4 regions of the Oceanobacillus sp. FSL K6-0251 genome follow, and region 1 is predicted to be linked to each of the others. Evidence: riboswitches for the same ligand, from Rfam matches in the RefSeq annotation. Region 1 holds a riboswitch; each other region holds the start of a gene.
The links. Region 1 has a riboswitch for S-adenosylmethionine ahead of MKY45_RS03735 (homocysteine S-methyltransferase family protein). Riboswitches for the same ligand answer to the same signal wherever they lie in the genome.

Region 1 (2,203 bases):
AAGGTAATGACTAAACCTGGACTTGCTATAAATGATTTATCTTGCTGGTCATTTCCGCCAACGCCTAAATCAGGTGATGATTGGGAATCAATCAGCATTTCATGATCGGTGAGAACGTAGCTGTGATGTACACCTGGGAATAATTGTGTCATTGGCAAAAGGATAATCATTAAAGCAATCATCAAATATCTATTCAACATCTACGCCCCCTTCCGTATGATAAATATATTTTTTGATTCGATTTCTTAAAGCGAAAGAATTAATTATACCAATAATGAAGAATAAATTCAATATAATGTCTACATGTTTTAGAATTAATTTGTATTATATGCTTATTTTTCGGGTGTGTCTATACTTTTTGAACATTTTATGAATTTTTCTCCATGAAATTAACATTCCTTTTTTTTTACGGAATTTAAACATCTGCTTAGAGATATAAAGCCGTGCGTGTTTGGAACTTCTCTCTATGATATGAGATATTTACAAGATTCATTCAAACCGATTCAAAAACCGCTGAAATATTTTTAAAATTTCTTATTGACATGGAATTCAAATAGATATATAGTTATCTACAACAAATAAATAGCAATACATTTTCTTATCCAGAGAGGTGGAGGGACTGGCCCTTCGAAGCCTCGGCAACAGACTTATAAAAGAACTGTGCCAATTCCAGTAGCGTTAGCTAGCAGATAAGAAGAGACATTGATATCGTACTCAAAACCTCTTCTTTCTGAAAGAAGAGGTTTTTTCGTGTCTATATCGACTTATCCGCAGCGAACCAAATAATTAAAAGCTTACAGGAGGAATGGAACGATGGCGAAAAGAAGTTTGGAAGAGCGATTAAAGCAAGGAACAGTTATTGCAGGGGAAGGATATTTATTTGAATTGGAGCGCAGAGGGTATTTGCAGGCGGGCTCCTTTGTACCCGAAGTAGCGCTGGATAACCCGGAAACGCTAAAGGCAGTTTATCGTGATTACATGAAAGCAGGTTCCGATGTAGTGCTTGCCTTTACATACAACGCACACCGAGAAAAAATGCGCATTATCGGTAAAGAGGACTTATTAGAGCCTCTAAATAGAAATGCTATTAAATTAGCGAAGGAAGTAGCAAAGGAACATCCGACAGAGGAAGCTCTGGTTGCAGGAAATATATCGAACACCAATATTTTTAATCCGGAAGATCAGGAATCCAAGGATAAAGTCAGAGCGATGTTTAATGAAATGGTTTCATGGTGTAAGGATGAGGATGTTGACTATATTAACGGAGAAACTTTTTATTACCATGAAGAAGCATTGATTGCTTTAGAGGAAATTAAAAAATATGATTTACCGGCAGTTATTACCTTGGGATTAATGGGTGAAAACATTTTACGTGATGGTTACACAGTGGAAGAGTCATGTAAGATTTTAGAGGATAACGGCGCCTTGGTTGTTGGGATGAACTGTTTCCGGGGGCCGGGCACGATGCAGCCGTATTTAGAAAAGATTCGTGACAAAGTAGACGGGTATGTTGGAGCACTGCCGATTCCATACCGGACAACAGAAGAGAATCCAACCTTCTTTAACTTGCCGGATGGAGGGTGCAGCTGTCATTTACCAACGGAAACAACCTTCCCGACTTCTCTGGATCCGCTATATCATAACCGCTATGAGCTGGCAGAATGGGCGAAACAAGCACATAGCATCGGCGTGAATTATATCGGTTTATGCTGTGGAGCTTCACCGGCAATGCTGCGTGCGGTTGCGGAAGCTGTCGGCATCGAAACAATTAATTCAATTTATTCTCCAGATATGCATAAACACTTTTTATTTGGTGAAGATGAAACATTGCAGGATCATATCACAGATTACAAAACAAAAGCGTAAAACAATATATTGGGAGGCGGCTTATCATGACAGTTACCAAAGAAAATGAAATCTTACACGCGTTAGAAACACTAAAATCAAAAACATGGGTAGATTTAACACATACATTCGGTCCTAATTCGCCGCATTTTGCCGCATTTAAAGATGCCGAGTTTGAAACATTATATACGCATGATGACGGGTTTTTCGCACAGCAGTTCAGTGTTTCCGGACAATATGGCACACATATTGATGCACCTATTCATTTTGTTCGTGATCAGCGCTATTTAGAGGAGCTGGATTTAAAAGAAGTTGTCCTCCCAATCGTTGTGATTGATAAATCAGAAGCGGCCGGAGA
Region 2 (2,203 bases), 1.2 Mb from region 1:
GTACAGCAGTGCTTGTAACAATCATGTCGACTGCAGCTATACCGGGTGAGGATATTAGCGGTATTATTCATGGTGTGAATGTATCCTTTATCGTAGCAGCAATTATTGCTATCGTTGGATTTATTCTTTCTTTTAAATTAAAAGAAGAAATAAAACCGGGAGATCGTGTCAGCTAAGATTTAAATAGGAAGGTAAATAAAGTACCAGCCATCGAAGCAATTTATCATTGTTAGATGTCTGGTACTTTTTTGATGTAGAACGGGGGAACGAAATTGTGTATTTCATCCCTTAAAGAAGTCTTAGTAAAAGATATGTGTAAATATAGTGGTAAAATAAAGATATATATTAAAAAACTTCAAAGAATGATAACAATGAAATTATCATATAGCAATATAAGACAGTTATTAAGATTTATAAGTGCTTTTTGAAAGTTAATACGATTTGGCGTTAAAAACGTGTTATAGCATATGGAGGGCTCTAACCATTGTGAATAAGAAACAAATAGATTGCGACCTTTATTGCCAATCTGCTTATTGCTGGTCTGCTAATAGCTAGTATTACGGCTATTGTCGTCAATCCAATGTTGATAACACATGGATTATCTAATATTTTAGCAGGCTGGAAACTTATCGAAATACAATTTTTTGATACTGTTTTTATGAATTTTCTTTACTTCGGCGGGTTTCTGTTTCTGTCTTATGTGTTGGGGATGCTGTTTGATTTGTTATACATGTTAATCCTTGAAGCAGCGAAAATAAAGCAGACAAAGGAAGTAATGCTTATGAGTTATGTGGCTCAATGGTTCCTTAGTGTTTGTTTTTATAAATTTTTTATTGAGTCCTTATTTACGAGGAATAGTGTATCGTGGGAAGGAGCAGCTATTTTATTTTTCTGCTTGTATTTGGCTGCTTTTGTGATTAGTGAAGATTATAAAATTTTTTCCGATAAAAAAAGTTAACGTAATCTTGATTTAAAATCAATTGCAGCAAGGTTCCTATATTTTGGGATTCTCCTTGACGAATTCATTGCTTCCATGTAAAGTAAACTGTAATTATTCGTATAATTCCATATATTCTTATCGAGAAAGGTGGAGGGACTGGCCCGCTGAAGCCTTAGCAGCAGACGTTGATTTGTACTGTGCTAATTCCAGAAGCATTTTTGCTTGAAGATAAGAAGAGATTTTATCATATCGAACCTCTTATATTTTCGGAAGGGGTTTTTTTAATGGAATATAGAATGAATATAGCAGATAAAGAGGAAGGGGTATTCGATGGCAATATCAGCAGAGACAAAAAATACACGGGCTCCATTCAGAGCAGATCATGTAGGGAGTTTTCTTCGTCCTCAGCGTTTAAAAGAGGCGCGTGCACAAAAGGCAAAAGGGGAAATCAGCTCAGAACAATTGCGTCAAATGGAAGATGAGGAAATTATCAAACTGGTAGAACAGCAGAAAGAAGCAGGACTTCAATCCGTGACGGATGGGGAGTTTCGCCGTGCCTGGTGGCATTTTGATTTTCTGGAAGGCTTAGATGGCGTGGAAGGCTATAGCGCGGAACAAGGCTTGCAATTCACTGGTGTGGAAACGAAAAAAAGAGGTATTAAGGTAACCGGTAAAATTGGTTTTAGTAATCATTATATGATTGAGCATTATAAATTCCTGCATGGTATTGCTGGAGATGCGGTTGCAAAATTTGCGATTCCGAGCCCGAACATGCTCTTTTTCCGGGCGGAGTTTGAAGAAGGAATTTATGAAAATGATGAAGCCATTATTGATGACCTGGTTGCTGCTTATCAAGGGGTGATTCAGGCATTATACGATGAAGGCTGCCGCTACTTACAGCTGGATGATACGTCCTGGGCAACCTTTTTCTCAGAGAAGGGCAGAAATTCGTTGATTGAAAAAGGAAGAAATCCAGAGAAAACAGCTGAATTATGTGCGAGAGCAATCAATGAATCGATTGCGAACAGACCAGATGATATGCTGGTAACAATGCATATTTGCCGGGGAAATTTCCAATCTACCTATATGTCAAGCGGCGGTTACGAGGCGGTGTCAGAAACGATTTTTGGCGGCCTACAGGTGGATGGTCTTTTCCTGGAGTTTGATGATGACCGCTCGGGAGGATTTGAACCCTTGCGTCATGTGAACCGTGATGATTTATTTATTGTGCTGGGTCTTATCACGTCTAAGTTCAGCGAGCTG
Region 3 (2,203 bases), 3.6 Mb from region 1:
TAATCCGCTTTTTGCGGACACCTTCGCTGCGGTCAAATGGGGATTGAAGTAAATTTTGCACTGCTATTTCCTCGGCTGATTTTTGATTGCCCTGTGATTTTCCTGTTGCTTTATCAATGGCCTGATCCAAGTCAGCTACAATATCGTCAAATGACTCTAAACCAATGGATAAACGGACCAATTCTTCCGTTGTACCGCTTTTTGCCAAGTCCTCATCTGTCAATTGCTGATGGGTTGTAGAAGCAGGGTGGATAATAAGCGATTTGGCATCCCCCACATTGGCGACATGAGACCAGAGCTGCACATTATCGATTAGAGTACGGCCTGCTTCTCGTCCGCCTTCAATACCAAATGTAATAACTGACCCAAAACCGCCCTTTAAGTATTTTTTAGCAAGCTGATGGGAGGGATGTGATTCCAGCCCCGGGTAGTTGATCCATTCTACAGCAGGGTGATTTTCCAGGTAAGCTGCTATTTTTTCTGCATTTTCGCTATGCTTCCTGATGCGTAAGTGTAAAGTTTCCAGGCCTTGCAGTAATAAAAAGGCATTTTGCGGACTAAGCGCAGGTCCGATGTCACGTAATAATTGGACGCGCAGCTTGGTAATGAATGCAGCAGGACCTAAATCCGCATATTTTAAGCCATTATAGCTCTCATCCGGCTCGATAAAATCAGGGAATTTATCATTATTCCAATCAAATCTGCCGCTGTCGACAACGACACCGCCGATGGTTGTGCCGTGTCCGCCAATCCATTTCGTGGCGGAGTGAACCACAATATCCGCACCCCAGGTTAACGGCTTGGCAAAATAAGGGGCAAATGTATTATCAATAATTAAAGGAATGCGATGATTATGAGCAATATCAGCCACCGTTTCGACATCAAAAACATATAAACTTGGATTAGTGATGATTTCTCCAAAAATTGCTTTTGTTTTATCTGTAATTGCAGCCTCAATAGCATCCGGGTCAGTTCCATCTACAAATTTTACATTGATTCCATAACGGGGGAGCGTGTTGGCAAATAAGTTATACGTCCCGCCATATAGATTGCTGTCCGCGATAATCTCATCACCGGCACGGGTGATATTTAAAATCGCCATCGTAATAGCTGCCATCCCGGAAGCTAGACCTAAAGCACCGACTCCGTCTTCTAATTGTGCAATCCGCTGCTCAAATGTATCTACCGTCGGATTCATAATTCGAGTATAGATATTACCTGGCTCTGCTAATCCAAATAAGTTTTGTGCATGCTCTGTATCACGAAAAACATAAGAGGTTGTTTGATAGATTGGAACAGCACGTGCTCCGGTTGTCGGGTCTGGAACCTGCCCCCCGTGTAACAAAATCGTTTCGTCTTGCTGTACTGGATAGTTTGACATTGTATTTCCTCCCTTTTTATTGAAAACACTCTTTTACCTGAAAAAAGCTCTCTTCTATAATGAAGAGAGCTCTGATAACTGACTTAGAACCCTCTCTTATCTTTCAGATGATATATCTGTAGGATGGAGCACCTGAATGTTCAAGTTGCCGGGCTTCACAGGGCCTATTCCCTCCGCCGCTCTTCATAAGAGATTCTGCTAAATATTTTGAAATTACTTGCGAGTATATAGTTTTACAGGTTAAAAGTCAAGTGTTTTACTAGGGATTAATAGATGAAATAAAGTGAATCTTCCTTCAGCGGGGATTTCTTTCATCCTTACTGAAGGAATTATCACAAAAGTATGACCTAAAGGCCTTTGGACGAACCGGGCCGTTACTGGCTGAAAACTATGCCTTTCTTCTTTTTCTCCGCGGTGCATCCCGGTAAATACTGGCCATATAGATAATAAGTGCAGCCCAAATCAAAGCAAAGGTAATCATATGATGTACCGTAAAGGTTTCATTATATAGAAATACCCCCAGAAAGAACATAATTGTCGGTGCCACATATTGTAAAAAGCCAACCATTGCCAATGGAATCCGTTTGGCCCCTGCAGCAAACAGCAGTAAAGGTATTGCTGTAACACCCCCCGCGCCTATAAGTAAAAGATTGTCCGATGTAAACAAAGGAGAAAAAGTAAAAGATCCTTCTGACGGAACAAATAGTAAATACAATAGAGCAATCGGAGCCACTACAAGTGTTTCAATAGTAAGTCCATACATTGCATGCAGATGGAGTGTTTTTTTAATCAATCCATAAAAGCCAAAGGTGATGGCCAATA
Region 4 (2,203 bases), 1.5 Mb from region 1:
AACGGATGTACCAGGATTTATGATTGGAACAAGAGTGGAGAAGCAGGGAATTATTCGCCATGGAGCCAAAATGCTGTTTGCAATGAGTGAGGTAACGGTACCTAAAATTTCTGTTATTGTCCGAAAGGCTTATGGAGCTGGTCTATACGCGATGTCAGGGCCGGCTTTCGATCCGGATTGCTGTTTAGCCTTTCCAAATGCACAGATTGCTGTTATGGGACCGGAAGCAGCAGTGAATGCAGTAGAAGCAAATAAAATCGCTCAGCTTCCAGAAGAAGAAAGGGAGGCATATATCGCAGAAAAGCAGGCCGCCTATAAAGAGAACATTGATATTTACCGCTTAGCTTCCGAAATGATTATTGATGATATCATTGATCCAGATCATCTTCGGAGCGAGCTGACAAGACGTTTCATCATTTATCAGAATAAGAAAAAGCAATTTACCGAGAGAAAACATGGGGTTTACCCAGTGTAAACAAATAATGGAAACGCTTAGGCTAGAATGTGGTCTAAGCGTTTTTACTGAAAACAAAAGAATATTAATTCACCATAATTGTATTATGTAAACTAAATGATGAATTTTAAGGACACGATGAAAAAAGCTGCTCAATCGATTTAGCATCGTACTCTATAGCAGGAAAATATAATTACATGTGATAAAACAACCAGTCGCCGCTTACAGCAAAAAGATATCTGCTAATATTATCAATAGATTTTGATCAAGAAACGCTTCATTAAATTAAAATTTCCACTTGACATATTTTTTGAATTCGATAACATATAAAGAAATCTTAAAAAACTAAATAATGTAATTCCTTATCAAGAGCCGGGGGAGGAACTGGTCCTATAATCCCGCAGCAACCATTACTGGAAACGCAGTAAAATGGTGCTAATTCCAGCAAGTTTTCACTTGAGAGATGAGGCAGTGTGTAAAGAAACCCTCTTCTCCTGGAAAAGGGGTTTTTTCATTTTTAAACAAGGGTAGGGAGGGAATAATTTCAAAGGGGCAAGCATGGCTTAAAACCGAGTAATTAGATAGGTAAAGTTTAATTATTATGGTGGCTGTAAGAAAATTAACGAGATGGATTTACAATTTGTATGATTTTATCGCAGCACAAATCAGTGGGCAAAGGAAACAGACCAGGTTCACGATGTCCTAGGGCTGAAACTGGGACTGGGACTGCGATTACTCGTCCCATCGAAGAACTTTTGCGATTAACCGTCCTATTATAAAGAGTTGTGCGTCGAAAAACCTTCACTAATTGAAGTTTCACTGTATGACAAACCAAAATTTTAAATGTATGAGGAGAGATTTCATTGACTAAAACAGATAGTTTATATCAAAAATCTTATTTTAACCGGATAACAGAATTAAAAGAATATGCACCGGAAGCGTTTCAAACTTTTTTTGCTTTTAACGATAAAGCATTAGCTGAGGGTGAATTATCAGTTAAATTAAAGGAATTAATTGCGGTAGCCGTAGCGCACATTACGGGGTGCCCGTACTGCATTGATTTACATGTGGGGAATGCTAAAAAAAATAACGCTGATAAAGAGGAAGTAACAGAGGCCATTTTTGTTGCAACAGCTCTAAAGGCTGGTTCAGCGGTTGCTCATGGTGTGAATGCGCTAAATGCGTTTGATGAAGAGGAAAAAGACGAGCTGTACAAAGCATCCTATTTTAATAGATTAACCGAATTTGGTGACATTGATGCGGATACATTCAAGGCATTTGCTGCTTTTGATCATAAATCTATCAAAGCAGGCAAATTGACCGAAAAGGAGAAAGAGCTTATCGCGGTGGCATCAGCACATACCACAGGCTGCCCGTATTGAAGCGGTCAAGATGAAAATTTATGAGAAAAGGAGCTTATCGAAACGATGACAAAACAAATTCACCTGAATGGATTTATTCAAAATTCACCTTCCCCTCACTCGACAGGATTATGGAAGCATGAAAAGGACGAGGGGACAAAACATAATGACCTGTCATATTGGATAGAAACAGCAAAAATCCTGGAACGCGGTAAATTTGATGCCATGTTTATTGCTGATGTGCTTGGAACCTACAGTGTATATGAAAATAGTCATGAAGCAGCTGTCCGGCATGCTGTACAGCTTCCGGCTCATGATCCATTGATTCCGATTTCTGCTATGGCGGCTGTCACTGAAAATCTCGGCTTTGCGCCAACAATTTCTGCTA

Region 2: another riboswitch for S-adenosylmethionine. It lies ahead of MKY45_RS09830 (5-methyltetrahydropteroyltriglutamate--homocysteine S-methyltransferase); the one in region 1 lies ahead of MKY45_RS03735 (homocysteine S-methyltransferase family protein).
Region 3: another riboswitch for S-adenosylmethionine. It lies ahead of MKY45_RS21020 (O-acetylhomoserine aminocarboxypropyltransferase/cysteine synthase family protein); the one in region 1 lies ahead of MKY45_RS03735 (homocysteine S-methyltransferase family protein).
Region 4: another riboswitch for S-adenosylmethionine. It lies ahead of MKY45_RS11210 (carboxymuconolactone decarboxylase family protein); the one in region 1 lies ahead of MKY45_RS03735 (homocysteine S-methyltransferase family protein).

What each region holds. Positions count from the first base shown of each region.
Region 1 covers NZ_JBBORS010000001.1:739,572-741,774, forward strand. The annotation lists gene MKY45_RS03730 (hypothetical protein) at 1-200, opposite strand, end outside; SAM riboswitch class I at 596-696, shown strand; gene MKY45_RS03735 (homocysteine S-methyltransferase family protein) at 814-1,866, shown strand; gene MKY45_RS03740 (cyclase family protein) at 1,893-2,203, shown strand, end outside.
Region 2 covers NZ_JBBORS010000001.1:1,928,087-1,930,289, forward strand. The annotation lists gene MKY45_RS09825 (MDR family MFS transporter) at 1-176, shown strand, start outside; SAM riboswitch class I at 1,073-1,175, shown strand; gene MKY45_RS09830 (5-methyltetrahydropteroyltriglutamate--homocysteine S-methyltransferase) at 1,271-2,203, shown strand, end outside.
Region 3 covers NZ_JBBORS010000001.1:4,300,374-4,302,576, reverse strand. The annotation lists gene MKY45_RS21020 (O-acetylhomoserine aminocarboxypropyltransferase/cysteine synthase family protein) at 1-1,381, opposite strand, end outside; SAM riboswitch class I at 1,475-1,573, opposite strand; gene rarD (EamA family transporter RarD) at 1,770-2,203, opposite strand, start outside.
Region 4 covers NZ_JBBORS010000001.1:2,224,316-2,226,518, forward strand. The annotation lists gene MKY45_RS11205 (acyl-CoA carboxylase subunit beta) at 1-475, shown strand, start outside; SAM riboswitch class I at 814-924, shown strand; gene MKY45_RS11210 (carboxymuconolactone decarboxylase family protein) at 1,318-1,836, shown strand; gene MKY45_RS11215 (LLM class flavin-dependent oxidoreductase) at 1,882-2,203, shown strand, end outside.